Regions from separate parts of the Roseateles sp. FW305-36 genome, predicted to be linked through region 1. Evidence: predicted binding sites of a transcription regulator. Region 1 holds the regulator's gene; each other region holds the start of a gene.
What was found. Region 1 encodes FNR, which switches genes on or off when oxygen is low (the NO sensors DNR and NnrR bind a similar motif). Its sites were predicted from a motif close to TTGATNNNNATCAA; they were not measured.
Positions count from the first base shown of each region.

Region 2: the regulator FNR is predicted to act here: its motif matches at 3,527-3,540, upstream of AC3WOE_RS07900 (oleate hydratase).
Region 3: the regulator FNR is predicted to act here: its motif matches at 2,488-2,501, upstream of AC3WOE_RS13735 (hemerythrin domain-containing protein).
Region 4: the regulator FNR is predicted to act here: its motif matches at 3,625-3,638, upstream of AC3WOE_RS28120 (DUF2249 domain-containing protein).

Region 1 covers NZ_JBYSZK010000001.1:228,715-236,398, reverse strand. Annotated here, with positions in the region: gene AC3WOE_RS01125 (urease accessory protein UreH domain-containing protein) at 1-106, opposite strand, end outside; gene hemN (oxygen-independent coproporphyrinogen III oxidase) at 114-1,508, opposite strand; gene fnr (fumarate/nitrate reduction transcriptional regulator Fnr) at 1,615-2,355, shown strand; gene AC3WOE_RS01110 (BON domain-containing protein) at 2,574-2,921, opposite strand; gene AC3WOE_RS01105 (sigma 54-interacting transcriptional regulator) at 3,163-4,521, opposite strand; gene AC3WOE_RS01100 (hypothetical protein) at 4,664-5,095, opposite strand; gene AC3WOE_RS01095 (sensor histidine kinase) at 5,097-6,608, opposite strand; gene AC3WOE_RS01090 (NAD(P)/FAD-dependent oxidoreductase) at 6,766-7,684, shown strand, end outside.
Region 2 covers NZ_JBYSZK010000003.1:244,004-251,687, forward strand. Annotated here, with positions in the region: gene AC3WOE_RS07875 (hypothetical protein) at 1-422, shown strand, start outside; gene AC3WOE_RS07880 (DMT family transporter) at 419-1,264, opposite strand; gene AC3WOE_RS07885 (DUF2182 domain-containing protein) at 1,267-2,058, opposite strand; gene AC3WOE_RS07890 (DUF1326 domain-containing protein) at 2,080-2,682, opposite strand; gene AC3WOE_RS07895 (LysE family translocator) at 2,850-3,476, shown strand; gene AC3WOE_RS07900 (oleate hydratase) at 3,612-5,201, shown strand; gene AC3WOE_RS07905 (M3 family oligoendopeptidase) at 5,204-7,051, opposite strand; gene AC3WOE_RS07910 (D-alanyl-D-alanine carboxypeptidase family protein) at 7,265-7,684, shown strand, end outside.
Region 3 covers NZ_JBYSZK010000006.1:265,745-273,428, forward strand. Annotated here, with positions in the region: gene AC3WOE_RS13725 (hypothetical protein) at 1-259, opposite strand, end outside; gene tkt (transketolase) at 397-2,412, opposite strand; gene AC3WOE_RS13735 (hemerythrin domain-containing protein) at 2,536-3,156, shown strand; gene AC3WOE_RS13740 (diguanylate cyclase) at 3,163-6,303, opposite strand; gene AC3WOE_RS13745 (potassium channel beta subunit family protein) at 6,369-7,352, opposite strand; gene AC3WOE_RS13750 (substrate-binding periplasmic protein) at 7,475-7,684, shown strand, end outside.
Region 4 covers NZ_JBYSZK010000021.1:92,218-99,901, forward strand. Annotated here, with positions in the region: gene AC3WOE_RS28100 (DUF8744 domain-containing protein) at 1-126, opposite strand, end outside; gene AC3WOE_RS28105 (metal-sulfur cluster assembly factor) at 140-475, opposite strand; gene AC3WOE_RS28110 (Rrf2 family transcriptional regulator) at 472-921, opposite strand; gene AC3WOE_RS28115 (nitric-oxide reductase large subunit) at 967-3,243, opposite strand; gene AC3WOE_RS28120 (DUF2249 domain-containing protein) at 3,278-3,562, opposite strand; gene AC3WOE_RS28125 (DEAD/DEAH box helicase) at 3,686-5,965, opposite strand; gene AC3WOE_RS28130 (RpiB/LacA/LacB family sugar-phosphate isomerase) at 6,006-6,647, opposite strand; gene AC3WOE_RS28135 (PaaI family thioesterase) at 6,902-7,339, opposite strand; gene AC3WOE_RS28140 (SDR family oxidoreductase) at 7,347-7,684, opposite strand, start outside.

The sequences.
Region 1 (7,684 bases):
GGCGCCGCCCGCCAGCCAGGGCGCAGGGCGCGCTGCACATGGCCGCGCAATGCGGCATGCCGGCCAGGCCCATCAGCGTCGCCGAGGCGATCAGCGCGGCGTCCATCGCGGTTTCAGAGGATCTTGGAGAAGCGCTGGCGGCTGGCGTCGGTCTGGCAGTAGCGGTCGAACACCATGGCGACGGCGCGGACGAAATACCAGCCCAGCGGCGTCACCTGGACGGCGTCCGGCTCGAGCGTGACCAGGCCCTGGTCCGCGAGTTGGCGCAACCGCTCCAGCTCGGGCGCGAAATAGGTCGGCACGTCGACGAGATAGGACGCCGCGATCGATTCGAACTCCAGCCGGCCCTGGCACATCAGGGCCATGATGACGGCGCGGCGCAGCAGGTCATCGCGGGTCAGGGCCAGGCCGCGCTGGATGGGCAGCTGGTGCTGGCGCAGCGCGTCGTCGTACTCGATCAGCGTCTTGGCGTTCTGCGCATAGGTGGGGCCGACGCGGCTGATGGCCGACACGCCGAGGCCGATCAGATCGCAGTCGGGCTGGGTCGAATAGCCCTGGAAATTCCGGTGCAACAGGCCCTGGCGCTTGGCGACGGCCAGCGGATCGTCGGGCAGTGCGAAATGGTCCATGCCGATGTACGCATAGCCCTCGCCGAGCAGGGAGCTGATGGCGCCCGACAGCATGGTCAGCTTGTCGCCGGCCGCCGGCAGCAGCTCTGCGGCGATGCGGCGCTGCGGCTTGAAGCGCTGCGGCAGATGGGCATAGGCATACATCGCGATGCGGTCGGGCCGCAGCTCGGCCACCTGGGCGATGGTCTGGGCGAAGGACTCCGGCGTCTGCAGCGGCAGGCCGTAGATCAGGTCGACGCTGATGGAGGCGAAGCCGAGCTCACGCGCCGCGCTCATCAGCGCCGCCACCGACTCGCGAGACTGCACGCGATGGACGGCCTTCTGCACGTCGGCGTTGAAGTCCTGCACGCCGAAGGACAGGCGGTTGAAGCCCAGCTGGCGCAGGTGCGCCAAGCGCCCGGCGTCCACCGTGCGCGGGTCGACCTCGATGGACAGCTCCGCGCCCGGCAGCAGCCGGAAATGGCGGCGCAGCGAGGCCATCAGCGCGCCGAGTTCGGCGTCCGACAGAAAGGTCGGCGAGCCGCCGCCCAGGTGCAGCTGCGACACCGGCGCATGCCCGCCCAGGGCCGCGACGACCAGGTCCATCTCCACGTCGAGCGAATCCAGATAGGGCTGGGAGCGCTCGTGGTGCTTGGTGATGATCTTGTTGCAAGCGCAGTAGTAGCAGAGCTGCTCGCAAAAAGGGATGTGCACATACACCGACAGCGGCTGGGCTGCGCCGCGCTGGGCCAGGGCCTGCAGGTGCTGTGGCGTCTGGTGGGCCTCGACGAAGCGGTCGGCGGTCGGGTAGGAGGTGTAGCGTGGCCCCGCCACGTCATGGCGCCGGATGTTGGCGTCGAGCAGTTCGGGGTCCAGCGTTGGGTGGGTCACGGCGTCCATGCAGCCACTGTGCAGTCGCCCCGGGGCCGCGGCCTTGATCCACGTCAAGCGTGCAGCGCAGGGCAGCGCCAAGAATGACGGCAATTGATCCAACCCAAAGACAGCCATGCAGACGCCACTGAAGGACCCCACTGCCATCGAGCCTCTGAAGGTCGCCTGCGCCAGCTGCAATCTGCGTGAGCTCTGCCTGCCCGTCGGCCTCAAGCCCCAGGACCTGGAGCGCCTGGACGGCCTCGTCGCACGGCGCCGCAGCGTGCCGCGCGGCGAGCCGCTGTTCCGCAACGGGGAGCGCTTCGAAGCGCTGTACGCGGTGCGCACCGGCTTCTTCAAGACCTGCGTCGGCAGCGAGGACGGCCGCGACCAGGTGACCGGTTTCCAGATGGCCGGCGAACTGCTCGGCCTGGACGGCATCAGCAGCGACCACCACCACTGTGACGCGATCGCGCTGGAGGACTCGTCGGTGTGCGTCATTCCCTACGCCCAGCTGGAGGACCTGTCGCGCGAATTCAGCGTGCTGCAGCACCAGTTCCACAAGATCATGAGCCGCGAGATCGTGCGCGACCATGGCGTCATGCTGCTGCTCGGCAATATGCGCGCCGAGGAGAGGCTGGCGGCCTTCCTGCTCAACCTGACGCAGCGCCTGCGGGCCCGCGGGTTCTCGGCCTCCAGCCTGGTGCTGCGCATGACGCGCGAAGAGATCGGCAGCTACCTCGGCCTCAAGCTCGAGACCGTCAGCCGTGCCTTCTCGCGCTTTCACGAAGACGGTCTGCTGGAGGTCAGGCAGCGCCAGCTGCGCATCCTCGATCAGGACGGCCTGCAGGCCCTGGTCAACAACAGCCAGGCCTGACGCCCCTCGCCTGGTCTTGCCTTGCTGAACGCAGGCAACCCCAGTCGGTCCCCCGAGGGGACGGCGATGCTTGCGGCCTTGAACCGCAAGCACATCGCCAGACGGGCCGGCTCGGGAACGGCCCAGCGCTCGGCCCGAAATACTGGTGCCCGGTTGGCGGGCGCAAAAAAGGCCCCGCGGGGGCGCGCGGGGCCTCGAGATCAGAGGACGAACAGCAGTCAGCCGACCTTGATCTCGTTACGCACTTCCTTCACGCCGGGCACGGCCTGCACCAGCTGAACGGCCTTCTGGGCCAGGTCGGCGGTGGGTGCAGCGCCCTTCAGGACGATCACGCCAGCACTCGTGCTGCTGACGGTCAACGGCAGGGCTTGCAGGTCCTTGTCCTTTTGCAGGGCGGCCTGGGCCTGACTGGCGATGGCGGCATCACCGGCCGGCTGTGCCTGCGCGACCTGTTCGGCCGGCGCGGTGGAGGGCGCCGGTGCCTGGTCGGCCGCGAAGCTCGCGGTCGCGGCACCCGCCATCAGGGCGGCGGTCAGCAGTCGGGCGAAGGTCGAGGTTTGTCGCATGCGGAATCTCCTGAGATGCGTGAATCGAAAGCGGCACCGGGCGGCGCCACCTCCGCCTTAGCGCAAGGCCTGTGCCAGCTTGCGGTTTCCCTTGCAGATCAAGCACTTGCCGGAGAACTCACGCATGACGAGGGTCGCGAGGCGCACGTTTTGTCGCCGGGTGGCGACGCCTCCCCTGCGGCAGCGGCCTAAGTGCTTGATCCATCTGACAACGTCCTGTCGCCAGACTGCGACGGCTGGGCTAGGGGGCGGCGTCGCCGCGAAACAGCTGCGGGTCCAGGCCATGCTTCTGCAGCAGGCGGTAGAACTCGGTGCGATTGCGGTCGGCCAGGCGGGCGGCCTCGGCCACCTGGCCCGAGGTCAGCTTCAGCAGCTGGTTCAGATAGTCGCGCTCGAAGCGCTGCTTGGCATGCTGATAGTTCAGCACTGCGGTCGGCGGCATCTGCAGGGCGCGCTGCACCTGGGCCAACGGCACCAGCGGCGCGGTGGCCAGCACGCAGACCTGCTCCACCACGTTGAAGAGCTGGCGCACATTGCCCGGCCATGGGGCCGTCACGAGCGCGTCGAGGGCGTCGGGCGCAAAGCCTCGCACTGGCTTGCGATGCCGCCCGGCCAGGGTCAGCAGGAAGTGCTGGGCCAGCAGCGCGATGTCCTCGCGCCTTTCCGCCAGCGGCGGCAGGCGCAGCTGCACGACGTTGAGCCGGTAATAGAGGTCGGGCCGGAACCCGCCCTCGGCCATGGCCAGCTCCAGGTCGCGATGGGTGGCGGACAGCACGCGAACGTCCACGGGCACGGCCTCGTTGCTGCCCACCGGCCGCACGACGCGCTCCTGCAGCACGCGCAGCAGCTTGACCTGCAGGGCCAGCGGCATGTCCCCGATCTCGTCGAGGAAGACGGTGCCGCCTTCGGCCGCCGGAATCAGGCCCTGTCGATGCCCCTGGGCGCCGGTGAAGGCGCCCTTCACATGGCCGAAGAGTTCGGACTCCAGCAGGGCCTCGGGAATGGCCGCGCAGTTCACGGCGACAAAGGGCTTGGCCGCTCGCGGGCTGGCCTGGTGGATGGCGCGAGCCAGCAGCTCCTTGCCGCTGCCACTGTCGCCGGCGATCAGCACGCTGGCGTCCGTCCCGGCCACCAGCCGCGCCTCGGCCAGCACCTCGGCCATGCGCGGGCTGCGGCTGATGATCTCGCTGCGCCATTCACCGTCGCCGTCGAAAGGCAGGGGCTGGGGCGCGTTGACGCGCAGGGCCTGGTTGATCTTGCCCAGCAGCTCCTTGCCGTCGTAGGGCTTGGTCAGATAGGCGTGGGCGCCGCGCGTCGTCGCCTCCACGGCATCCGGAATGCTGCCATGGGCGGTCAACAGGATGACGGGCAGCGAGGGGTGATGGGCGCGGATCTCATCGAACAGGGCCAGGCCGTCCAGTCCGGGCAGGCGCACGTCGGTGATGACCAGGGCCGGCAGGCGCACGGCCAGATGGGCCAGCGCGGCCTCGGCGCTGGAGACGGCCTGCACCGCATGGCCGGCGGCGGTCAGCCGCATGGTCATCAGACGCAACAGGTCGGTGTCGTCGTCGACGACGAGGATGGTGGCTTGAGCGGTCATGCAGGCTCCTGTCGGTCTTAGCGGGCCGAGCGCCGGGCCGCTCCCTAGCCGGCCCGCGTTGGGCGATGTGCTTGCCGGTCAACCCGGCAAGCATCGCCGTCCCCCCTGGGGACCGGCCAAGGTACTCCTTGGACGAGGGGCTTCATCTCGCGCCGGGCTTGGCCGGCAGGGTCTGCTCGATGGCCTTCAGCGCTTCCAGCTTCTCGTTGAGCTGCTCGTTGCGACGCTGGCTGTCGCGCAATTGCTGGCTGAGCTTGTCGATGCTGTCCTGCAGCCGCTTCTGCTCGGCCATGCGCGCCGTTGCCAGGGCCACCAGAGGCTTGAGCGGCTCCGCCTGGGGGTCGCTGGAATTGCCCAGGGCCTCCAGCTGGGCCGTGGCCTGGGCCTGGTCGGCGGCGCTGCGGCCCTGACCGAGCTGCAGGGCCTTGTGCAGATCGGCCACATAGCCCTGCAGGGCCTTGGCGTTGTCATCGCTGGCGACTGGCGCTGGCGGCGGCTCGGGACAGCCCGGCTCGGGCGGCAGGGGCGCGGGCGCCGGCGTCTGGCAGGCCGCCAGCAGCAGGAGCAGGCCCATCTCAAGCAGTCGTCGGGGCGGTATGGACATGATGGGGAAGCTCGATCCGGAATTGGGCGCCGCTCTCGCTGGCAAGCAGCCGGCAACTGCCGCCATGGGCCTGCACGATCTCGCGCACGATGGACAGGCCGATGCCGCTGCCGCGGCGCGCGCCGGGGGGCTGATGGCGGCCCTGGTAGAAGGGGTCGAAGATGCGCTCGACGTCCTCGGGCGCGACACCCGCGCCTGCGTCGATGCAGTCGATGCTGATGCCGGCCGCGTCCTGCGCCAGCAGCAGCCGGATGGTCCCGCCTGGTGGGCTGAAGCGCACCGCGTTGACGAGCAAATTGGCGAGCACGGCGGCCAGCTTGTCGCCGTCGACAAGCGCCGTGGTGTCCGGCGCTTCCAGCTGCACCTGCAAGCCCTTGGCCTGCCACAGCAGGCGCTGCTCGTCGACGACACGCGCCAGCAGGCCCCCCAGTTCCACCGGCTGACGGCGCAGCTGCTGGGCGTCGGAAGCCAGGGCCTGGTAGCTCAGCAGACCTTCGATCTGGTGCTGCAGGGCCGCACTGTTGTCGCCCAGGATGCGCACGATCTCGGCCTGGTCGCCGGTCAGCGGGCCGGCCACGCCATCGCGCAGCAGGGCCGCGCCTTCGCGGATGGAGGCCATGGGCGTCTTCAGCTCGTGGGAGATGTGGCGCACGAAGCGGGTCTTGTCGGACTCCAGCGTGGCCAGGCGCTGGCGCAGCCACTCCAGCTGGCGCCCCAGGCGCCGCAGGTCCACCGGGCCGCGCACATCGACGGGCTGGTCGAAGCGGTTGTCACCCAACCGGCCGATGGCCGCCTCCACATCCGTCAGCGGCCGCAGCAGCCAATGGCCGAAGGCGAGGCCGAGCAGCACGGCGATCACGATGGCGCCGACGACCAGCGCGCTGATGAGGCGGCGCTGCTGCTCCAGTTCGGCCAGCACGGCGTCGCTGCGCCTGTCCATGGCCTGCTGGCTCTGCTGGCTCAGCGCCTGGTTGATGCCGTGCAGGCGGGCGAACAGCGGCGTCAAGCGCTGCAGCGCCACCTGGCGGGCCCGGCCGGGGTTCTGCACGACGCGCCAAGCCGCATCGGCTTGGGCATTCCAGTCGACAAAGAGCTGACGCGCGCCCTGTACGGGAAGCGTGATGGCCAATGCTGCCTGGGTGTCGCGGGCGTCCACCCAAGCGGACTGGAAGCGCTCGCGCAGGCCGGCATCGTCCAGCACCAGGAACTGGCGCGCGCTGCGCTCCATGGCGACGGTGCGCTCAGCCAGGCGCTGCACCTGGGCCGACAGCGCCGCGGCGTCCTGGGAGGCTTCGCGGCCCTGCAGGGCGACATGCTCGAGCGCCAGCATGGCCTGGGCCGCCGCGCCGCCGAGGGCGACCGCAATCAACAGGAAGACGGCCAGCAGGCCCTGGCGGAAGGACAGGCCGTGCAGGCCTTCGCTGCGCAGGCGTTGCCAGGTGGGAGATGGGAGGACGGGAGTGACCAGGGCGGTAGCGGACATCGGGCAGGCTGCGCCCGACCTTGCACCGGGCGCTCCAAATCCTATGAGGCCCGTCGCGCCCAGCCTCTCCCCAGCTTCGCATCCATTGCAACAGCAGGAAACGGGGCTTGACCGAACCCATGCTGCAGCGCAGCAAACCAGGCGTAGGATGGGGTTCATGCGTCCCCAAGTCCTCATCATCGGCTGCGGCTTCGGCGGCCTGGAGGCGGCGCGTGCCTTGCGCGCTGCTGCAGTCGACATCACCGTCGTCGACAAGACCAACCACCACCTCTTCCAGCCCCTGATCTACCAGGTGGCGACGGCCGGCCTCTCGGCCCCGTCCATCGCGGCGCCCATCCGCCATCTCTTTCGCAACCAGCGCAATGTGACGACGCTGCTTGGCGAGGTGACCGGCATCGACGCCGGTGCGAAGACTGCCATGTTGAAGGACGGCGCGGTGCTGGGCTGGGACCATCTCATCGTCGCGGCCGGCGCCACGCACAGCTATTTCGGCCGCGACGACTGGGCCAGCCACGCGCCGGGGCTGAAGACGCTGGAAGACGCCTTCGAGATCCGCCGCCGCGTGCTGTTGGCCTTCGAAGCCGCAGAGCGCGAGGACGACCCGGTGAAGCGCGCCGCGCTGATGCAGTTCGTCGTCGTCGGCGCCGGGCCGACGGGTGTGGAGCTGGCCGGCACCTTTGCCGAGATTGCCCGCCACACCCTGCCCGGCGAGTTCCGCCGCATCGACCCGCGCCAGGCCAAGGTGCTGCTGGTCGAAGGCGGGCCGCGTGTGCTGGCTGCCATGCCTGATTCGCTGAGCGAGAGCGCACGCGAGCAACTCGTCGCGCTGGGCGTGGACGTACGCCTGGGTGCCCGCGTGACCGGCATCGATGCCGAAGGCCTGGACGTCACGACGGGTGCCGGCGCCGAACGCCTGGCGAGCCGCTGCGTCGTCTGGGCCGCCGGCGTGGCCGCCTCACCGTTGGGCCGCGTGCTGGCCGAAGCCACCGGCTGCACGCTGGACCGCGCCGGCCGCGTCCTCGTCGAGCCCGACCTCAGCCTCAAGGGCCATCCCACCCTCCAAGTCATCGGCGACC
Region 2 (7,684 bases), on a different contig from region 1:
CGGTGGACATCGTGGCCGCCTTCGCCAGCTATGCCTCCCAGGGCGCCACGGTCGAGGGCATCCTGAAATACATCGCCAGCGGCGTGCTCGGCACGGCGGCCTTGCAGGGCGGCGCGGCCGTGGCGGCCCTGGGCCTGCTCTTGCATTTCGCGCTGACCATCGGCATGGCCGCGGCCTTCCTGCTGGCGGCGCTCAGGCTGCCCGCCCTCATGCTGCGCCCCTGGCTGTGGGGAACGGTCTACGGCGTGCTGACCTGGGTCGCCATGGTCTATATCGTCGTGCCGCTGTCCGGCGTTGTCGGCTGGAAGCTGCCGGAAGGATGGAGCATCGTCAGCGGCCTGCTGTCGCACATCTTCTACGTCGGCGTGCCCATCGCCCACATCACGCAACACGGCTTGCGCGGCAGGCCGGACCAGGGCTAGCGCCCGCGCCGGCTCAACACGAGGGCGATGCCGCCGAGGATGGCCGCGGACGCGAAGGCCAGGCGCGGCGTGAGGGTCTCGGCCATCAGCAGCGCGCCGCCGAGGGCCGCAATGGGCGGCACCGACAGCTGCACCGTCGCCGCGCGCATCGCCGACAGGCCCCTCAGCGCCGCGTACCAGACGACATAGCCGAGGCCCGAGGTCAACGCCCCCGACACGATGGCCAGCGCCACGCCGGCCGCGCTGGCGTGCGCACCGCTGAGCGTCAACAGGCTCAGGCCCAGCGCGAAAGGTGTCGCGCGCAGGAAGTTGCGCGCGGTCGCCCGCAGTGGATCGGGCACGCCGCGCCCGCGCAGCGAGTAGGCGCCCCAGGCCACGCCGGCAGCCGCCATCAGCAACGCGCCGCCCAGCGGTGGCGCGCTCAAGCCCGGCGACACCAGATAGACCAGCCCGCCCACGGCCAGCATCAGGCCGGCCCAGGCCATCGGTGGGAAGGACTCACCGGCGCGCAGGCCCGCGCCGATCATCGTCACCTGGACCGCGCCGAACAGGATCAGCGCGCCGGTGCCGGCGCTCAGCGTCAGATAGGCGAACGAGAAGCAGCCGACATAGGCGAACAGCATGGCCGCGGCCAGCCAGTCGGGCCGGCCCGCGGTGCCATCGCTGGGCTGCAGGCGCACGATGAGACCCAGCGTGAGCGCGCCCGAGATCAGCCTGATGCTGCCGAAGCTGGCCGGATCGATGATGGGCTGCTGCAGGGCCAGCCGGCACAGCAGGGAATTGGCGGCGAAAGCCAGCATCGCCAGCGCGGTGAGCAGCAGGGTGCGCGCGCTGCCCTGCATCGCTACACCTGCCGGGCCACCAGCAGCGCCGCCCAGGCCAGCAGCGCCATACCCAGCGGCGCGCTCAGGCGCCGGCCCCAGGGCAGGTTCTTCTCGATGGCCATGACGGCGGCCAGCGCCAGCATCCAGCCCAGGCTGCCGGCGCCGACGGCGAACATCAGCAGCATCAGCGCCCAGCAGCAGCCGACGCAGAACAGCCCGTGGTGAGCCCCGAGCAGAAAGGCCTGCCAAGCCTGCGCCCGGCCCCTCCAATGCTCCATGACGAAGCTCAGCGGCGTGCGGCATTTCTCCAGGCAGCGGTGCTTGAGCGAGCTGAACTGGAAGGCGCCGGCGCCGGCAATGATGGCGGCGCCGATCATCCAGCCATTCAGGAACAGCAGCGGAACGCCGGCCACCCAGGCCAGCAGCACCGCGTGCACGGCGTGGGCCAGCAGCCCGAAGCCGCCCCAGACGGCCAGATAGCCCAGGCCGAGCAGGGTCAGCAGGCGGCCGCGGTCGGGCCGCTGCGACGCCAGCCGGTCGAAGGCCGTGAACAGCGGCAGCGTGGTCGGCAGCATCATGGCCAGCGTCATCAGGATCCAGGCCGCGCCGTAGAGCACGGCGGGCACGACGACGCTGCCCGCCGGGATCGCGCGGCACAGGGCGGCGACCGGCCCCGAGGCCGTCCAGTCGCCATGGTCCATGTAGCGGCCATAGGGCGAGCTCGCCCAGGCCCACAGCGCCAGCCAGGCCAGCGCGACGAGAGCGACGAGCACCGGCAGGAACACGCGGCGGTGGCGCGCGGCGTCGACCATGGGCCGGCCCGACGGCGTGGCTCAGGCATCGAAGACGAAGGTGCTCTGCAGCGCGTTGTGGCCCTTGATATCCACGTCGATGCCGATCTTGGCGTTCTTGGAGCGGTAGGTCGGCGCCTTGCCGACGAACACCGGCGCGCCCGGCACGGTGGAGAACGCCGTGTCCGACAGCGTCGTCTGGCCGCCGGTGGCGCCGAGATAGGGCTCGAGCTCGGCGTAGTAGTCCTTGCCGATGGCCAGCGTGCCCTTGCCGCCGGTCACGTCGAACTGGATGGGCGCGCGCTCCACCGACACCACGGTGCCGATCAGCTTGGCAAGGTCGGCAACCGGCCCGCCGGCCTGGCCGGTGTAGACCTTGAGCAGGGCATCCTCCTGCGCCTTGGAGGCCTTGTCGTCGACAAAGATCGCTGCCGTCCAGTTGCCCTGCAGGATGTTGCCCGGCACATGGGCCACCGCCGCAATCGTGTTGCCGCCGACGTCGACGCCGTCGACCGTGCCCTTGTCGATGCGCCAGGCGATGATGGTGTCGCAGGTTCCGTTGTCGGGGTCCTCGCCGATCCAGCAGGGGCAGAGGACTCGGCAATTGCAGACCTCGAGCAGCCGACCTTCCAGGTGATAGCTCATGGGGACCTCCAATACCGGACGCAGGGCCGCGTTTGCGGAGTGCAGCGCGACCTGCCACGGGTGAGCGGCGATGCTACGCCGCGGCTTCCGCGAGCGTCCATCCATAGCCCGACTGCCGGCCCGGGCGCGTAGTCAATATGGATGAGCCAAGCGCTTAGCATCGCCTCATGCTGAGCACGCCCCAGACCCTCGCCTTCCTCGCCACCGCCCTGGTGCTGACCGCCACGCCCGGCCCCGACAACCTGATGGTGCTGAGCATGGGCATGTCCCGCGGCCGGCGGGCGGGCATGACCTTCGGGCTGGGCTGTGCGCTGGGCTGCCTGAGCCACACCCTGCTGGCCGTCATCGGCGTCAGCGCCCTGGTGGCCGCATCGCCCGTCGCCTTCACGGTGCTGAAAGTGGCCGGCGGCGTCTATCTGGTGTGGATGGGCGTGCAGGCCTGGCGGCATGCCGGCGCGGTGCGGGTGGGGGTCGACGACGGCGACGGCACGCCGCTGCGCCAACTCTTCGTGAAGGGCCTGGTCGCCAACGCCATCAACCCCAAGGTGGTGCTGTTCTTCCTGTCCTTCCTGCCGCAATTCGTCGTCGCCTCGCAGGGCGATGTGGAGTGGCAGCTCGGCCTGCTGGGCCTGGTGTTCACGGTGCAGGCCGTCGTGCTGTTCGGCCTGCTCGGCTATTTCTCGGGCGCCGTGGGCGCCTGGCTGAACCGCCGGCCGAGCGTGGGTCAGTGGCTGGACCGACTGGCGGGCACCGTGTTCATCGGCCTGGGCGTGCGCATGATCGTCGCGCGCTGACGCTCGGCGCGGCAGGTTCTTTGGAGAGCCCTCCCGCATCCGTCGCCGCCTTGACGCGGATCAGTGCCGGCCCGCCACGGGCTGCCTAGAGTCGACGCACATTCTGCTTTGCGCGGCCCGCGCCGCGTGTCACCCATGCTCGACCCCAAGAATGCCGACGTCTGGCTCGTCGGCGGCGGCATCGCCTCGATGGCCGCGGCCAGCTTTCTCATCCGCGACGCCGGCATGCCCGGCCAGCGCATCCACATCCTCGAAGAACTCGGCATCGCCGGCGGCTGCCTGGATGGCAGTGCCTCGCCCACCCAGCCCGGCTACGTGACCCGTGGCGGGCGCATGCTGTGCGACGAGGTCTATCAATGCCTGTGGAACCTGCTGGACGGCATCCCGTCACTGGAGCAGCCGGGCATGAGCGTGCGGCAGGAGATCGACGCCTTCAACGCCAGCGTCCGCACCGAGGCGCACGCCCGCCTCATCGGCCAGGGGCCGCGCATCATCGACGCACGCCACTACGGGCTCGACGGCCGCGACCGCGCCGAGCTGACGCGGCTGCTGGCCATGCCCGAAGCCCTGCTGGGCGCGCGACGCATCGACGAGATGTTCTCGCCGCATTTCTTCCAGAGCAACTTCTGGCAGATGTGGCGCACCACCTTCGCCTTCCAGGACTGGCACAGCGCCATCGAACTGCGGCGCTACTTCCTGCGCTTCCTGCAGGAGTTCCCGCGCATGCATACCCTGGCCGGGGTGCGCCGCACGCCCTACAACCAGTACGACTCCATCGCCGTGCCGCTGCAGCGCTGGCTGCTGGCCCAGGGCGTGGACGTGCGCTTCGGCCACCGCGTGACCGACATCGACTTCGACCAGCGCGACCCCGCCCAGCGCCGCGCCACGCGCCTGCACGTGCAGACGGCCCAGGCCAGCCACACCCTCGACCTGGCGCCTGGCGACGCCTGCTTCGTGACGCTCGGCTCCATCACCGCCGACGCCACCTACGGCAGCAACAGCGAGGCGCCCCCTCTCATCCGCGATCGCCGCGACGGCGCCTGGTCGCTGTGGGAGACCTTGGCCCAGAAGGCCGACGACTTCGGTCGCCCGCACACCTTCTTCAATGTCGACGACAACAAGTGGGAGTCCTTCACCCTGACGATGCACGGCCGCACGCTGCTGGACCGCATCGCCGACTTCAGCGGCAACTCGCCCGGCACGGGCGCGCTGATGACGCTGGTGGACTCCAACTGGCTGATGTCCCTCGTCGTGCCGCACCAGCCCCACTTTCCCGGCATGCCGCCGGACACCTTCACGGCCTGGGGCTACGGCCTCTTCATCGACGCGCCGGGCAACTTCGTGGCCAAGCCCATGGCCGAGTGCAGCGGTCGCGAGATCCTGGACGAGTTGCTGCACCACCTGGGCTTTGGCGACATCCGTGCCGCCGCCCTGGCCGGCACCGACGTGACGCCCGTGATGCTGCCCTACGGCTCCGCGATGTTCGCGCCCCGCAAGCCGGCCGACCGGCCGCGCGTGCTGCCCAGCGGCGCCGCCAACTTCGCCTTCCTGGGCCAGCACGTCGAGCTGCCGGACGACACCGTCTACACGGTGGAGTACTCGGTGCACTGCGCGATGCACGCGGTGTACGGGCTGTTCGGCGTGGACAAGCCCGTGCCACCGATCTACCAGGGCCTGCACGACCCCGAGGTGGGGCTGCAGGCCCTGGCGGCCGCCTTCAGCTGAGCTCAGCGGGCCTTCAGCAGCGCCTCCATCTCGTCCATGATGCTGTCCATGCGCTTGATGACGGCCTGGTAGGGCGCCGGGGTCGCCATGTCCAGGCCGGCCTTCTTCAGCGCCTGGTAGGGCGGCACCGAGCCGCCGCTGGCCAGCAGCTTCAGGTAGTTGTCGCGCGCGCCGGGCTTGCCATCCAGGATGTCCTCGGCGAAGTGCAGGGCCGCGGTGATGGAAGTGGCGTACTGGTAGACATAGAAGGGCCGGTAGAAGTGCGGGATGAAGGCCCATTCCTGGCAGTACAGCGGGTCGATCTTCATGACCCCGGCCGCGTCGCCGTGGTATTCCTTCAAGAGCTTGCAGTAGATCTCCGTCATGCGCTTGCCGTTGAGGGCCTCGCCCTTGGCGGCGGCGTCATGGGTGTTGAGCTCGAACTCGCCGAACATGGCCTGGCGGAAGAAGGTGCCGCGCAGGCGTTCCAGCGCATAGCCGAGCTGGTAGAGCTTCTCTTCCTTGCTGCCGGCCTGGCCGCGCATGTAGTGGCTGAGCAGGACCTCGTTGGCGGTGGAGGCGATCTCGGCCACGAACAGCGAGTAGCCCGCCGTCTCGTAGGGCTGGGCGCGGTTGGCGATGGCCGTGTGCATGGCGTGGCCCCACTCGTGCGCGAAGGTGCTGACCGACTCGAACTCGCCCTGGTGGTTCAGAAACACGAAGGGCGGCGCGCCATAGACGCCGTCCTGGTAGGCGCCGCCGCTCTTGCCCGGTGCCGGCAGGGCATGCATGGTGTTGAGCTTGAAGGTGGCCTTCAGCAGGTTCTGGTAGTCCTCGCCCAGCGGCTGGGTGGCGGCCAGCGTCAGCGCCGCGGCATCGTCCAGGCTGTATTCCTTCTTCTGCGTGACCAGGGCCGGGTAGATGTCGTAGTAGTGCAGGTCCGGCAGGCCCAGCATCTGCTGGCGCAGCTTGAAATAGCGGTGCAGCGTGGGCAGGCCCTTGTGCACCTCGGCCACCAGGGTGCGGTAGACGGCTTCCGGAATTTCCTCGGCGCCCAGGCTCATGGCCACGGCGCTGGGGTAGTGGCGCAGCTTGGCCATGGTGGTGTCGTCCTGCACCACATTGCCCAGCGTCACGCCGTAGGTGTCCTCGTACTGGCCGATGGCACCGAAGAAGGCGTCGAATACCTGCTTGCGCACCGCGCGGTCCGGGTGCTGGCGCAGCAGGCCGTACCTGGTGCCGTCCACCTTCTCGGTCTTGCCGTCGACCGTCAGTTCGGGCCACTGGGTGTTGGCGTTGAACAGCAACGTGCGCACATCGCCCGTGGCGCTGCGCACCGGGGCCAGCGCGGCAATCACGGCTTCGCTCTGGGCGCTCAACGTGTGCCTGGCCTGGCGCAGGCTGTTGCGCAGGTGTTCGGCGTGCTTGTTCAAGCCCGGCTCGGCCTTCAGGAAGGCGGCCACCTTGGCTTCGCTGAGCGCCTGGATCTCCGGCTCCAGCCAGGCGATGGTGCTGTTGTACTCACCACCCAGCTGCGCTGCCAGGCCGCTGTGCTCCTGGTTCTTGTTGTCGCGGTTGTCGGTGCTCTGCTTCATGCTGGCGTAGACGCGCAGCCGGTCGTAGCGCAGATTGGCCGCGCTGAGGGTGTCCAGCCCGGCCCGCAGGCTCTGCGCGCTCTTGCCCAGCGTGCCCTTGAGCGCCGCCAGCTTGGGCAGGTCGGCCAGCAGGGCCTTGCGAGCGGCCTCCCAGTCGGCGTCGCTGGCATAGAGGGGGGTCAGGTTCCAGACGGCGGGCAGCGGCTCGGCGTGCAGGGCCCGGCCGCCCAGGGCCAGGCCGAGGCAGAGGACGAGGGGAAGAGGCAGACGCTTCATGGGAGGAAGGGGCGCATTGGAGGAGAAGCGGGCAGTGTCGCCCTGGATGGACGGGCTGACCGAAGTGACGGCGGGTAAACCCCGGGCCGTGCCGGGCCGCGACAATCGGCCGGGTTACCTGGCGCAATGCGCGATCGGGCGTCGTTACGCCCTTGTCGGTTGTCGGGCCCTAACATGCCTCGGGCCGTCGCCTTCTTGAAAATGCATCTCTCAATGAATTCCCGCTTCCCCTCCGCTCCTCTGCTCCCCGTCGTCCTTGCCAGCGCCCTCCTCGTCGCAGCGCCCCTCACAGCCCTCAGCGCCCAGCACGCCAAGCCGCGCGCTGCGGCGCACAAGCAGCACAAGCCTGCCGCAGCCGCCGAACAGGCCATGACCACCGACGCCAACGGCCAGTCGGTGCCGGTCCTCACCAACAAGGCATGGGTGCTGATGAATTTCAACACCGGGCAGGTCCTGGCCTCGTCCAACCCCGACGAGCCGCTGCCGCCGGCGTCGCTGACAAAGATGATGACCAGCTACCTGGTGGAGCAGGGCCTCAAGAACGGCAAGCTCAAGCCCACCGATCCCGTCACCATGAGCGAGAGCGCCTGGTGCCGCGGCGGCAAGGACGGCGACAGCTGCATGTTCGTGCCC
Region 3 (7,684 bases), on a different contig from region 1:
CGGCGCTCAACATGGCATCAGAACCATCGCTGAACAACATCTCGACTTTCGGCGCCTGATCCGATGCCGTGAACTTCAGACTGAGCCGCACCAGCCCAGAACGCTGGGTCGCTTCGTCTGCCGCCGGATAGCCCGGCACCGGAGTCGAGTTCACCAAGCAGGCCAACACCTTCTGATCAACCTGCTCGATCTCGAGCATCTGCGCCTGCGCGATGCAGGAAAACAGGCCCATCGCAAGGGTCGTGGCGAGATGGCGCATCAGAAACTCCCTGTCGTTGTTTGAATGTGGCCCGGCTTGTACCGCGCCAGGCGCTGACGCGCCTCGAACCGGCGAAAAAAAGGCCGCAGATGCGGCCTGGTGCCTTCTGTCGGATGGCTGGCAGCCATCCAACCGCATCACTTCTTCTTCAGCACCGCCTTGACGGTGGCGGCGACGTTCTCCGGCGTGAAGCCGAAATGCTTGAACAGCACGCCGGCCGGGGCCGATTCGCCGAAGCTGTCGATGCCGACGACGGCGTCCACGCCGTACTTCCACCAGAAGTCGCTGACGCCCATCTCGACGGCGACGCGCGGCAGGCCCTTGGGCAGCACGCTCTTCTTGTAGTCCTTGTCCTGGCGGTCGAAGACATTGGTCGACGGCATGGAGACGACGCGCACCTTGACGCCCTGTTCGGCCAGCAGGGCCTTGGCGGCCATGGCCAGCTGCACTTCGGAGCCGGTGGCGATGATGACGGCCTGGGCCTTGCCCTTGGCAGGCTCGGCCAGCACATAGGCGCCCTTGGCGATCTCGTCGACATTGGTCTTGGGCGAGTAGGCCAGGTTCTGGCGGCTCAGGGCCAGCAGGCTGGGGCGCTGGGCATTGCCCAGGGCCATGGTCCAGGCGACGACGGTCTCGGTCGTGTCGGCCGGGCGCCAGACGTCCAGGCCCGGGATCAGGCGCAGGCTGGCGACATGCTCGATGGACTGGTGGGTCGGGCCGTCCTCGCCCAGACCGATGGAGTCGTGGGTCATCACGTGGATGACGCGGGTCTTCATCAGCGCGGCCATGCGGATGGCGTTGCGGCTGTAATCGCTGAAGGTCAGGAAGGTGCCGCCATAGGGGATGAAGCCGCCATGCAGGGCGATGCCGTTCATGATGGCGGCCATGCCGAACTCGCGCACGCCGTAGTTGATGTGGCGGCCGTTGTTGGGCGTGCCGTCGGCGTCAATGCGCAGGGCCGGCGTGCTGGACGTGTTGGTCAGGTTGGAGCCGGTCAGGTCGGCGCTGCCGCCCAGCATCTCGGGCAGCTTCAGCGTGAAGGCTTCCAGGGCCAGCTGGCTGGCCTTGCGGCTGGCCACGGTCTGGGCTTCGGCATGGGCCTTGACGACGGCGTCGACGGCGATCTGCGCGAAGTCGGCGGGCAGCACGCCGGCCATGCGGCGCTGGAACTCGGCGGCCAGTTCGGGGTGGGCTTCGGCATAGGCGTCGAAGCGCAGGTCCCACTCGCTCTCGACGCGGTCACCGGCCGACTTGTGGTCCCAGGCGTTGTAGACCTCGGGCGGCACGATGAAGGGTTCGTGCGTCCAGCCCAGCGCTTCGCGGGTCAGCTTGATTTCTTCGGCGCCCAGCGGCTCGCCGTGGGCCTTGGCCGTGTTGGCGCGGTTGGGCGAGCCCTTGCCGATGTGGGTCTTGGCGATGATCAGCGTCGGCTTGTCGGCGCTCTTCTTGGCCTTGCCGATGGCGTCGTCGACGGCGTCGACGTCATGGCCGTCCACCGGGCCGACGACGTTCCAGCCATAGGCCTGGAAGCGCCTGGCGGTGTCGTCGCCGAACCAGGGCGCGACCTGGCCGTCGATGGAGATGCCGTTGTCGTCGTAGATGGCGATCAGCTTGTTCAGCTTCCACGAGGCCGCCAGGGCGGCCGCTTCGTGCGAGATGCCTTCCATCAGGCAGCCGTCGCCCAGGAAGACATAGGTGTGGTGGTCGACGACCTCATGGCCTTCGCGGTTGAAGTCGCGCGCCATCAGCTTTTCGGCCAGGGCCAGGCCGACGGCGTTGGTGACGCCCTGGCCCAGCGGGCCCGTCGTGGTCTCGACGCCGACGGTGATGCCCACTTCGGGGTGGCCCGGGGTCTTGCTGTGCAGCTGGCGGAAGGCCTTCAGCTCCTCGATGGGCAGCTCATAGCCCGTCAGATGCAGCAGGGCGTAGATCAGCATGGAACCGTGGCCGTTGGACAGCACGAAGCGGTCGCGGTCGGCCCAGTGCGGGTTGGCCGGGTTGTGCTTGAGGTGACGCGCCCACAGCGCCACGGCGATGTCGGCCATGCCCATGGGGGCGCCCGGGTGGCCGGAGTTGGCCGCCTGCACCGCATCCATCGCGAGGGCGCGGATCGCGTTGGCCATGAGGGTGGGGGAGGCGGTCGATGCTGTCATGGCCGGGGCTTTCTTGGGCGGGAGGGCAAAAACCAGGGATTTTACGGGGGTAGCCGGGCCGGGCCCTCCGGCGGCTTGATCCAGCGCAAGGTCGGCCGTCCGACAACGCGCGACGCTCGCACCATGCCTTCGTCGACCATGCCCCTGGCCGTGCGCGTCATCCGCGCCGAGCACGACGCGCTGGCCGCCATGCTGCGCACCCTGCCCCTGCTGCTCGATGCCCAGCGCCGCGCCGGCGTGCCACCCGACTTCACGGCGCTGCGCGCCATGCTGTTCTACGTCGACGAATTTCCGGAACGCCTGCATCACACCAAGGAAAGCGAGCTGCTGTTCCCCAAGCTGCGCGCGCTGTCCCCGCAGCTGCGCGACGTGCTGGACGACCTCGATGCCGACCATGCCCAGGGTGAGCGCGCCATCCGCGAGCTGCAGCACAGCCTGCTGGCCTGGGAGCAGATGGGCGAGCCCCGACGCGAGAAGTTCGAGCAGCAGCTCAAGGTCTACGCGGCGCGCTATCTGCGCCACATGAAGCGCGAGGAAACCGAGATCCTGCCGCTGGCGGCCCGCATCTTCAGCGCCGACGACTGGGCCGAGCTGGACGAGGCCTTCGGCAGCCACCAGGACCCGCTGGCGCAACGCGCCGGCCAGCCGGTGGATGAGGCCTACGCACCGCTGCGCCAGCGCATCCTGGCGGCGCTGCCGGCGCCGTTGGGGTGGGGGCCGGCGCTGGATCAGGCCGGCGGCTGATCCACCTCAGCCGCGACTCGAGCGCAGCAGCGTCAGCCGCCCGCTCGCCGCCCAGCTTTCCAGCGGCCGGCGGATGTCCTGACGCAGTTCGTCCTCGCTGCCGGCACGGGCGTCCAGCAGGCCGACCCAGGCGTTGCGGCCGGTGTCCTTGGCGTCGTAGAGGGCCGCATCGGCCAGGTCGATGGCGGCATGCCAGTCCAGCGCGCGCGGCAGGCTGGCGCACAGCGGGAAGGCCGAGAACCCGACCGAGCAGGTCATGGCCAGGCTCAGGCCGCCGGTCAGCTCGAAGGGCTGGGCCGAGACGGCCTGGCGGGCCCGTTCGGCCAGCTCGGCGGCGCGACGGCGCGGCGTGCCGCGGGCGACGATGAGGAACTCCTCGCCGCCCCAGCGCACCAGGTAGTCGGTGGCGCGGAAGACCTGCTCCAGCCGGCCGCGCATCTGCATCAGCACGGCATCGCCCGCCATGTGGCCATGGGCATCGTTGATGCGCTTGAAGTGGTCGATGTCGATCAGGAAGAACAGCAGGTCCTGCTCGTTGTCGCCGTCGTTGCGGACCGCCGGCAGGTCGCCCGGCGGCTCGAAGTGGCGCAGCGTCAGCGCCGCGTCCGCCGGCATCTGGCGGTCCAGGAAGCGGCGGTTGCGCAGGCCGGTCAGCGGGTCGGTGAGGCTGGCCTCCTCCAGTTCGAAGGACTTGGCCGTCAGCGCCGCCTTGGCGGCTTCCAGCTCCACGGTGCGCTCCTGCACGCGCGCCTCGAGCACGCGGCGGTGCCGCAGCAGCAGGCGGGTGCGCATGCGCACGATGAGGGCCACCAGCAGCACGGCGCCGACGACGGCCCCGGCCATGGCCCAGCGGGTCTGCCACCAGGCGGCGCGCACCTTGACGCCGATCTTGAGCTCGTTGACGCTCCAGGCACCGTCGCGGTTGCTGCCCTGCACCTGCAGCTGGTAGTAGCCCGGCGCGAGATTGGTGTAGGCCGCCGTGCGGCCCAGCAGGCCGGCGTCGATCCAGGTGGCATCCAGGCCCTGCAGGCGATACCGGTAGCGGTTGCGGCTGGGCTGGCTGTAGTCCAGCGAGGCGAAGGCCAGGCTCAGGCCGCGCTCGCCGGGCGCCAGCACGATGTCGGCGCCGCCGGCGGGCAGCGGCCTTTCCTCGCCGTCCACGCGCAGTTCCGAAACGACCAGCGGCGGCTTGTAGGTCCAGGGCGAGAAGCGGTCGGGGTCGATGACCAGCAGGCCGCGGGCGCCGCCGAACAGCATGCGACCATCGTCCAGCTTGGCGTAGGCGCGGAACCAGCCGGTGCCGAGGTCGGCACCGTCGGCAGCGCCGAGCTCGCGGCGTTCGCCCTTGTTCGGGTCGTACATATTGCGCTGCGACCAGACGCGGCCCTGCTTGTCGAACAGCAGGTTGGCGCCGAAGGCACCGCCGATGTCGGAGGCGCCGACGACCTCGAAGCGCGCCTTCTTGCCGTCACTGTCGATGAGGCGGTGCAGGCCGGTGCCGGTGTCCACCCACAGGCGGCCGGCCAGGTCGACCGCCATGCCGAGCACGGTCTGGCCCGTCAGGCCCGTGGGCTCGACCCATTCGGCGACCGGCTCGTCGGCGCCCGGCTTGGCGACGCGGAACAGGCCGGCCGCGCCGCCCGCCCACAGGCTGCCGTCGGGCAACAGGGCGAAGGCGTTGACCTCGCCGGTGCCGCCCACCAGGCCGGCCGTCGGGATGGCGCGCATCTGCGGGTGCTGGGGCGTCCAGCGCATCAGGCCGTCCAGCGTGGCGATCCACAGCGCGCCGTCGTCGGTCGCCTGGAAGCGGCGCGGCACGGCGTTGCCGCTGCGCAGGGTTTCCTTCCAGCGGCCCTGGGTGTCGAAGCGCAGCAGCTGGGTGTCGATGGCAACCCAGACCGAGCCGTCCTTGCTCTGGCCGAGCGCATTGACGCGGCCCGGCGGCAGGCCGCCGCCGCCCTGGGCCACCAGGCCGAGCGGCATCAGGTCGCGGTCGCGGCGCTCGATGCCGCCGGCCAGCGTGCCCAGCCAGATCTCGCCGTTGTCCAGCTGCAGGATGCTGCGCACGTCCAGGCCGCCGGAGACCGAACCGATGGCCTCGCGCACCATGGACAGGCCGGGCAGCGAGGGCACATGGCGCATCAGGCCACCGCCATAGCTGCCGGCCCAGACGGTGCCGGAGGGGTCGCGCATCAGCGCGCGCACATCGCTGCGCGGCGCGGTGCCGGCGCCGGTGGCGGGCAGGCGTTCGATCAGGGCGCCATCGGTCGCGCGCCGGCGCGACACGCCCGAGGCGTCGCCGAACCAGAGCTCGTCGGCATCGGGCTGGGCCATGGCCATGACGGGCCAGGCGCCGGACGTGGCGCCGGGCTGGGCGCCGGGGCTGAAGGGCAGCGGCTGGCCCTGCGGCGACAGCGCGCGCAGCCGACCCTGGGCCGTGCCGATGATGATGCGGCCGTCCAGCGACTCGCTGATCATGGTGACGAGCTGGTCGCCGACGCCGACATCCAGCGTCTCGATGGGGCCGTCGACCGCCTTGCGGGCCAGGCCGCGCCAGGTGCCTATCCACAGCGTGCCCTGGCGGTCGACGAGCAGGGTCTGCACGCGCGGGTCGGGCAGGCCGTCTTCCTTGCCGCGCTGGTGGGTGAAGCGCTGGGTCTTGACGTCGAAGCGGTCCAGGCCGCCGCTGCCGCCAATCCACAGCGTGCCGTCCTTCTCGAGCGCAAAGGTGCGCACGGTGTTGGCGGCGGGGGCGGTCTCGTCGGCCGACTTGCCGTCGCGGGCCCAGCGGTCCCAGCGGCCGGTGGCCACGTCCAGGCGCACCAGGCCGCTGTTGCCGGCGGCCACCCACATCCAGCCGCGCGGGTCGGGCAGCATGGCGCGCACGAACTGCTCGGGCAGCAGCTGGCCATCGGGGCCGCTCAGCGGGTAGCGGCGGAAGGCGTAGCCGTCGAAGCGCAGCAGGCCCTCGGGCGATCCGGCCCACAGCAGGCCGCGGGCGTCCAGCGCCAACGCCGACACGACGTTGTCCCTGACCGCGCCCGGCTCACCGATGGGCTCGAAGCGCGGCACCACGGCCTGCGCCGCGCCAGCCAACCCAACGGCGAGCAGAAGGGCTGCACACCCTTTTGTTATCAAGACCCTCATAACGGCATTCTCGGGCACCGAAAAGACCCTGCCGGCCGGGTCTTGCCCTCAGATCATGTGAATGATTACTGCGCCAAGGGCTTGGCGATGGCGTCGATGCGCTCGACAACGTCGGGCGTCAGCTTGGGCGTGACGGCCAGGGCGCCGAGGTTGTCATGCAGCTGCTCGATGCGGCTGGCGCCCAGGATGACGGTGGACACGCGCGGGTTGCGGTTGATCCAGGCGATGGCCAGCTGGGCGGTGTTGCAGCCCAGTTCGGCGGCGATCTCGCCGAGCTTGCCCACGGCGTCGTTCTTGGCCTTGTCCTGCAGCTGCTCGCGCATCCAGCTCATGTTCTCCAGCGCGCCACGGCTGCCGGCCGGAATGCCGCCGCGGTATTTGCCGGTCAGCAGGCCCGAGGCCAGCGGGCTCCACGTCGTCAGGCCCAGGCCGATGTCCTCGTACAGGCGGGCGTACTCCTGCTCGACCTTGCGGCGATGGAAGAGGTGGTACTGGGGCTGCTCGACGACCGGCTTGTGCAGATGGTGGCGCTCGGCGATCTCCCAGGCGGCGCGGATGTCGCTGGCACTCCATTCGCTGGTGCCCCAGTACAGCGCCTTGCCCTGGCGGATGATGTCGCTCATGGCCCAGACGGTTTCCTCGATGGGCGTGTTCGGGTCGGGGCGGTGGCAGTAGATCAGGTCCAGGTGCTCGAGCTGCAGGCGCTTGAGCGAGCCGTCGACCGCCTGCATCAGGTATTTGCGGTTCAGCGTGTCCTTGCGGTTGGTCGTCGTCACGCCGTCACGCGACAGACCCCAGAAGAACTTGCTGGAGACGATGTAGTCCAGGCGGTTCCAGCCCAGGGCCTTGAAGGCCCGGCCCATGACGACCTCGCTCTCGCCCTGGGCATAGACCTCGGCGTTGTCGAAGAAGTTGATGCCGGCATCGAAGGCGGCGGCCAGCATCTCGGTGGCGGCCTTGGTGTCGACCTGGTTGTGATACGTGACCCACGAGCCGAGGGAGAGTTCGGAAACCTGGAGGCCGGCACGGCCGAGGCGGCGGTATTGCATGGAGAGATCCTGGGGGCTGAGGTGCGGAAAAGCGACAGCTTAAGCCGCGCCGTCCGGCCCTGCCGGCACGTGGCCACAATGGCCCCAGGCGCGCTGCGGGCGGCGCGCAGGACGGGAGAACGATGACGCTGCCGCGACGCTTGTCAAGGCGCGGCCTGCTGCTGGCGGGCCTGGCCGGCGTCTGCGCCGCGCGCGCCGAAGAGCCGCCTCTGCACGTCCTCGTCGACGGCAGCCTGGAGATGCCGCAGGTCCAGTTCAAGGACGGCCGACCCGTCGACGGCCTGCAATACCTGCTGGCCATGGAGCTGGGCCAGCGCCTGGGCCGCATGGTG
Region 4 (7,684 bases), on a different contig from region 1:
CACGCCGGCACGCAGCAGGCCGCCGGCGATGCCGCAGGCCAGGGAGACCAGCACCAGGAGAGCCAGGCCGGCGCGCAGGCCCGAAACGGTGGCCGTCCCGTGGATTCGTGCGGCCTGGCGACGCATGGACGGCCTCCCCTCACCAGTCCATGAAGGCCTTGGCGCGGGCGCTCATGCGGTCCGTCGTCCAGGCCGGCTCCCAGACCAGCTCGACGTCGACGGACATGCCGTCCGGTGCGATGTCGTCCAGCTCGGCCAGGGTGTCGTCGAGGATGACGTCGGTGACCGGGCAGGCCGCCGAGGTCATGGTCATCACCACGTGCAGGCGTCGTGGCGTGGCCGTCACGCCGTAGACCAGGCCGACGTCGACGATGCTCATCGCGACCTCGGGATCGACGACGCGGCTCAGCGCCTGCAGCACGGGCGCGCGCAGGGTCTCGGGGCCGTCGTAGGTGTAGGTGGCGATGTCCGTCATGCGGCCGCCATCGGGTGGAAGTGCAGCACCTCGGCCAGCACCGCGCGGTTGCGCGTGATGTCGGCCAGGCTGTAGCGGTCGAGGACGGCGTAGAAGGCCTGCACGGCCTCGGCCAGCACGCCCTTGAGCCGGCAGCAGCGGGCAATGGCGCAATCGCTCGGCTCTTCGGAGAAGCATTCGGCGGGCTGGGCCGCGCCTTCGGTGTCGCGGACGACCTTGCCGACGCTGATGTGGTCGGCCGGTTTCGCCAGCAGCAGGCCACCGCCCTTGCCGCGGCTGGTTTCCACCCAGCCGCAGCGGCCCAGGTGGTGGACGACCTTGGTCAGGTGGTTGGCCTTGATGGCAAAGGCCGAGCTGATCTCGGCGACGGTGGCGCGCCGACCGGGCTCGGCGGCCAGGTAGATCAGCACGCGCAGGCTGTAGTCGGTGAAAGCAGTGAGTTTCATGATCCGATTCCCTTGGACGGGGAGGCCGAGGCCTCCCCGAGCCGGTCAGCGCCGGGTCGCCACGGTGGCGGCGCCCGTCGGCAGCTGCTGGCTCGCCGGGCGGCGCAGCAGGTAGAGGGCATAGACGGCGAGGAAGACGCTGCCGGCGGCGAACACGATATCGCCTGGCACGCGCAGCCACACCAGGGTCTCCATCAGCTTGGAGTGGATGACCTCGGGCGAGCGGGCGTACCACAGACCCTTGGTGATGCTCTCGTAGGCCTGGTAGATGCCGGCCGGCAGCAGCGACATGAAGACCATCATCGCCAGGCCGATGTTCAGGCTCCAGAAGGCGGGCTTCAGGAACTTGTCGGCGTGCAGCGCGCGGTCATACAGGCCGCGCAGGCAGAACAGCATCAGGCCGATGCCCAGCATGCCGTAGACACCGAACAGGGCGGCGTGGCCGTGGGCTGCCGTCATGTTCAGGCCTTGCACGTAGTACAGCGAGGCGGGCGGGTTGATGGCGAAGCCCAGCAGGCCGGCGCCGACGGTGTTCCAGAAGCCGACGGCGACGAAGGACATGATGACCCACTTGTAGGCACCCAGCCAGGCGACGTTCTTCGAGCGGCGATAGGTCTGCAGGGCCTCCAGGCCGATCAGCGTCAGCGGCACGACTTCCAGGGCCGAGAACACCGAGCCGACGGCGATCACCGAGGTGGGCGTGCCGGTCCAGTAGAGGTGGTGCAGCGTGCCCAGGATGCCGCCGAACAGGAAGACGATGGTCTCCGCGACGATGGCACGGTTGGCCGAAGCTGCCCGCACGAGGCCGAGGTTGGTGAAGATCAGGGCGACGACCGCGGTGGCGAAGACCTCGAAGAAGCCCTCGACCCACAGGTGCACCAGCCACCAGCGCCAATACTCGACCATGGAGTAGTGGGTGTGCTGGTCCCAGGCCAGCGAGGTAGCGTAGAAGCCGCCGATGCAGGTGGCCGACAGGAAGACCATGGCGATCAGGCCGCGGGTTTCCGAAGGCTTCTTCAGGGCCGGCCACAGCGCGCGGCCAAGCAGGAAGACCCAGAACAGCAGGCCGACGAAGAGCAGGATCTGCCAGAAGCGGCCCATGCTCGTGTACTCGAGGCCCTGGTTGCCGAACCAGAAGCTGAAGTCGACGCCGCGGTGTTGCAGCGTGCCCAGCCAGCCGGTGATGGTCGAGCCGAGCACGACGATGATCAGCGCCCAGAACAGCGCGTCGACACCGAGCTTCTGCAGCTTGGGTTCACGCCCCGACAGCAGCGGCGCGACGTAGAGGCCGGTCGCCAGCCAGGCGGTAGCGATCCAGAACACGCCGATCTGCGTGTGCACGGTGCGGCTGATGGTGTAGGGCAGGATCTGCGCCAGCGGCAGGCCGAAGAAGGACTGGCCTTCCACCGCGTAGTGGGCGGTGATGGCGCCCATGCCGATCTGCAGCAGCATCAGCGCGATGACGATGAAGAAGTACTTGCGCGTGGCCTTCATCGACGGCGTGGCCTTGGCGCCTTGCAGCGGGTCGGCCTTGGGCACGGCGGCTTCGTCCTCGTGCGAATCGCCCTTGTGCAGCCACAGCATGGCGGCGATGCCGGCGAGCAGCAGCACGACGCTGACCATCGACCACATCGCAGCCGAGGCGCTCATGGTGTTGCCGACCAGCGGCTCATGCGGCCAGTTGCTGGTGTAGGACAGGCCGGGTTCGTTCGGGCGGTCCGTCACGGCGGCCCAGGCCGACCAGAAGAAGAACGCGGTCAGGGCCTGGCGGTTCTCGGCGTCAGGCAGGCTGCCCGAGGTCATGGCGTACTGCTCGCGCAGCTTGTCCAGGCGCGGATCGGTGCCGAACAGGCCCTCGTAGTGCGCCGCCACCTCGCGGATGGCCTTGGCGCGCGCCGGCGTGACCTTCACGGTGCCGTTGCTGTCGTCATAGGTGTTGCGGCGCAGTTCCTCGCGCACCACCTGCTCGACAGCGGCCTGCTCGACGCCGGTCAGCGCCTTGCCGCCCTGCTGCTGCTCAGCCGCGCGCAGGGCGCCGAGCGCCACCGCCTCGCGGTGCAGCCAGTCGGCCGACCAGTCCGGTGCGACATAGGCACCATGGCCCCAGACGGTGCCGAGCTGCTGGCCACCGGCCGACAACCAGGCCTGCTGGCCGAGCTGGATCTGCTCGGCCGTGTACAGCACCTCGCCCTCGGTCGTCACGACCTGCTTGGGGATGGGCGGTGCCGAGAGATAGATCTGCCAGCCCAGGTAGCCCAAGGCTCCGAACGACAGGACGAAGATGAGGCCTAGCCAGCGCCAGAGCCTGCTTGCGTTTTTCATGATGTGCCCTTGTAGTGGGGGAAATTGCTTGCGATCAGGCGCCGCCGCAGGAGCCGCAGCAGCGGCCGTCGCCGTGGGCGGCGAGCTTGACGATGCGCACGCGCCAGACGTCGGGACCGCGCTGCACGTCGTCCCAGGCGAAACGGCCGGGCCATTCGGCGCGGAACTGGTCGAGCAGCGGCCCGGGGTCGTGGTCGTTGATCAGTTCGACCGATTCACCGGCGTCCAGGCTGCGAAAGGTGTTGAAGATCAAAGGATGCCGCTCGCGGGGGGCCAGCGGGCGCAGGTCGATCTTGGTGCCGTAGCTCGTCAATGCCATGACTGCTCCTCTTGAACATGCATTTGGTATGCAGATTCTGAGGAGGGGGCAGCCAAGGCCCTTTGATTTCCGTCAAGTCAAAGCCTGATCACTTGCATCCAAGGGATCAGCGGCAGCGGGCGCTCAGCCCTCGTCCTGCAGCGGCGCCAGCAGCAGATCCAGCTCCGGCGCCGTGAACTTGGCCAGCATCGCGCCGTCGTCGCTGCCCAGCAGCCCGTCGGCCAGCGCTTTCTTGCGCGCCTGCAGCTCCAGCATGCGCTCCTCGATGCTGCCCTGGGCGACGAGCTGGTAGACGAAGACCGGCTGATCCTGGCCGATGCGGTGGGCCCGCGCGCTGGCCTGGGCCTGCACGGCCGGGTTCCACCAGGGGTCGACGTGGATGACGGTGTCGGCAGCGGTCAGGTTGAGGCCGACGCCGCCGGCCTTGAGGCTGGCCAGCAGGATGGGCTCCTCGCGTGCCTGGAAGCGACGCACGACTTCTCCGCGCTGCGACGCGGGCGTCTGGCCGGTCAGGCGCAGATGCGCCAGCTTCAAGGCGTCCAGCTCCGCGGCGATCAGGTCCAGCATCTCGGTGAACTGTGAGAACACCAGCAGGCGCCGGCCCTGGGCGACGAAGTCAGGCAGGTGCTCACGCAGCCATCCGAGCTTGGCGCGTTCCACACCTGCCGGCGTCTCGACGGCCTTCAGCAGCAGCGGGTCGCAACAGACCTGGCGCAGCTTGAGCATGGCGTCCAGCACGCTGATGAGGCTCGTGGGCGTGAAGCCGTCGCGGGCCAGGATGCGCCTCACCATGTGGTCGGCCGCGACGCGCACGCTCTCGTAGAGCTGCTTCTGCTGGCCCACCAGCGTGACGCGCTTGACCAGTTCGGTCAGCGGCGGCAGCTCGGTTGCGACCTCGGTCTTGAGGCGACGCAGGATGAAGGGCCGCACACGCGCCGCCAGCAGGCGGGCACGCGGACCGTCGCGATTCACCTCGATGGGCTTGCGCCAGTGACGGGCGAAGTTGCGCGAGTCGCCGAGGAAGCCCGGCATCAGCAGATCGAACAGCGACCACAGCTCGCCGAGGTGGTTCTCCAGCGGCGTGCCGGTCAGCGCCAGCCGGTGCCTGGTGTTCAGCCGGCGCAGCGCGCGGCCGGCGCGGGCCTGGGCGTTCTTGACGGCCTGGGCTTCGTCGAGGATGAGGAGATGCCAGGGCTGGGCCGACAGGGTGCGCAGATCGCGCCAGACGAGGTTGTAGGTGCTGAGCACGACATCGGCATCGGCGAGCTGAACGGCGCTGCGGTCGGGGCCGTGCCAGGTCTGCACCTTGAGCCCAGGCGCGATGCGCGCAGCCTCCTGCTGCCAGTTGAAGAGCAGCGAGGTCGGCACGATGACCAGTGCGGCTCGATCCAGGCGGCCGGCCTGCTTCTCGGTCCAGATGTGGGCCAGCGCCTGGGCCGTCTTGCCCAGGCCCATGTCGTCGGCCAGGATGCCGGCGAGCTTCTGTTCGCGCAGGTATTGCAGCCAGGCCAGGCCGTGCAGTTGGTAGGGGCGCAGTTGCAAGCCCAGACCTTCGGGCTGCGGCATCGACGTCGGCGCGCCGGCGGCCAGCAGACGCTGGCCCAGCGCCTTCAAGCCCGCGTCGCCATGGATCTGCCAGCGGCCGCGCGACTCGTCCTCGATGCAGCGGATGCGGTCGGCGTCCCATTCATTGAGCTTAAGCGGCTTGCCCTTCTCCAGTTCCACCGGCTTCAGCAGGTCGAGCAGGGCCAACATCATGGCCTTGAGCGGCGCGGCGACGGCGTGATAGCGGCGGCCGCCGGGCGCGCGCAGCGAGATGATGGCGTCGTCCTCGATAGCACCAATGGCGACGGCGTCCAGCCAGCGCTTGTCGCGGCGCAGCAGGTTGGCCATCAAAGGCGCGAGGTCGATGCGCTGGCCGTCAACCTCCATGCCGAGGCTGACTAGCCAGGCGCCGGTGCGGCGCTCCAGGCCCAGGCCTTCGACGCGGCGGTTGGGTTTGGGGGCTTCTTCTTGCGCTTCTTCGGTGAGACCCAGTTGCCAGCCGCTGACGAACTGGCTGTGATGGGCAAAGCCCGGCTCGGTCGTGACCTGCCAGCCCAAGGCCTGCAGCTCGGGCAGCTTGTCGGCGTGGAAATCGCCGAAGAATTCTTCCTGGACCAGGGTCCAGAGGGAGGCGCCGCCCAGCACCGGCGGCGAGCCCCGCCATTGCAGCAGCGCCGGGTCGAGGGCGATGAGGCCGAGCTTCAGCAATACCTGTTCGGCGTCGGCATCACGCGCGGCCAGCGTTGCCACCGTCACCTGCTCGCCCCGCGGGCCCAGCGGGCCGCGCGGCCGCAGCCCGAGCAGGCCGTCGCCGCGCGTCAGCGTGCGCAGCGTGAGGTGGGGTGGAGCAGCAGGCATCGCGACAGTCTCGCAGCCCGCGAGACCGTCGCGAGGCAGATCAGGACTTCAGGACAGTCTTGATGTGCGAAGCGATGGCGTCGTCCTGGCAGTTCGTGAAGAACAGTTCCTGGAACTTCTCGCCCGACACGGCGGCCTTGAGCAGGTCCTGGTCGACGGCCTTCAGCGTGGTCAGCATGTCCTTGCAGGAAGCGGCCTTGAGGTCCTTCAGGATGCCGCGGTTCTTGGCCATGATGGCGGCGCGCTCCTTGGGATAGCCGGCGCCGCGCTCGTTCTCGAGCAGCTTGCGGTAGCAGTCCTGCAGATTCAGCTCGGCGGCCCAGCCGAAGCCCTTGGCATAGGGCATGGACATGCAGTTGCCGTCGTTGATCTGGCCGAACAGGAAGGCGTCGGTCGGGTCGATGACCAGGCCGCAGAACACGCCGGGCATGGAGTTGCAGGCCAGCATGGAGCCCATGCCGGTGCCGCAGCCGGTGACGACGAAATCTGCGGCCTTGGAGTTCAGCAGGATGCCGGCCAGCAGGCCGTTCATCACATAGGTCAGCGAGGCCTTGTCCTCGGGCGTGTACATGCCGTAGTGGTGGACGCTGTGGCCCAGCGGCTCGGCGACGGTCTTGAGGGCGTTGTGGACGATCTCGGACTTGGCGGCCTGGCTGTTCTCGATGATGAGGGCGATCTTCATGGCGGGTGGCTTTCGGGCGGAATGAGGGCAAAGGCGGCTCAGGGACCGCCCGGTGCAGGGGCTCGGGTCGCTCAAGCCAGAGGGGCTCGAGCGCAGGCCGTCATGCCAGGTGTTCGGGGTGGGACGGCATGGTCCGCGTCCACCTGGCCAACCGCGCGCCCCGGGAGGGACGCAGACGCTGGCGCTATTGTGCCAAATATTGGAACGTCGTTTCAGAATCTCCGCTCAATCCCGAGAGCGATGCGGGGATTCCTTCAGTCGCCTTCCCCACCCAGGGGCTTGAGTTGCCGCCCGGCCGGCAGGGCCCGCAGGTACTTGAACGTCCCCGTGGCATGGGCGCAGAGCTTGTCGTCCGCGCCGAAGACCGAGCCCTCGCAGAAGGCCATGGTCGTGGAACGGTGCAGCAGCTTGCCCACCGCCCGCAGTTCGCCCTCCCCGGGGCGCATGAAGCTGGTCTTCATCTCGACCGTGACCACGCCCGGCCCGAGGTCGGGCAGGTGCCGGTTCACGCTGCGCGCGGCATGCGCCATGGCCACGTCCAGCAGCGTCATCACGACGCCGCCGTGAGCCACGCGCCAGGAGTTCAGGTGCTGCTCGCTGATCGTCAGCCTCAGCTCGGCCTCGCCGTCGCCGACGGAATGCAGCGTGAAGCCGAGTTGCTTGACGAAGGGGATGTGAACTGGGAACTCCATGCCCCGATCATCCCCCGTGAATCGCTGAGACTCCGCCGTCCACCGCCAGAATCTGGCCGGTGATGTGCTTGCCGGCGCGCGAGGCGAACAGCAGGGCCGCGCCCTTGAGGTCGTCGTCATCGCCGATGCGGTTCAGTGGCGCATGCGCAGCCATCTTTTCCTCGCCGACCGCCGCCAGCAGACCCTTGGTCATCTTGCTCGGGAAGAAGCCCGGCGCCAGCGCGTTGACAGTGATGCCGTATTGGCCCCATTCGCCGGCCAGCGCGCGCGTGAAGTTCACGGCGGCGCCCTTGCTGGTGTTGTAGGCGATGGTCTTCATGACCGCCGAGTTGCCGCCCAGGCCGG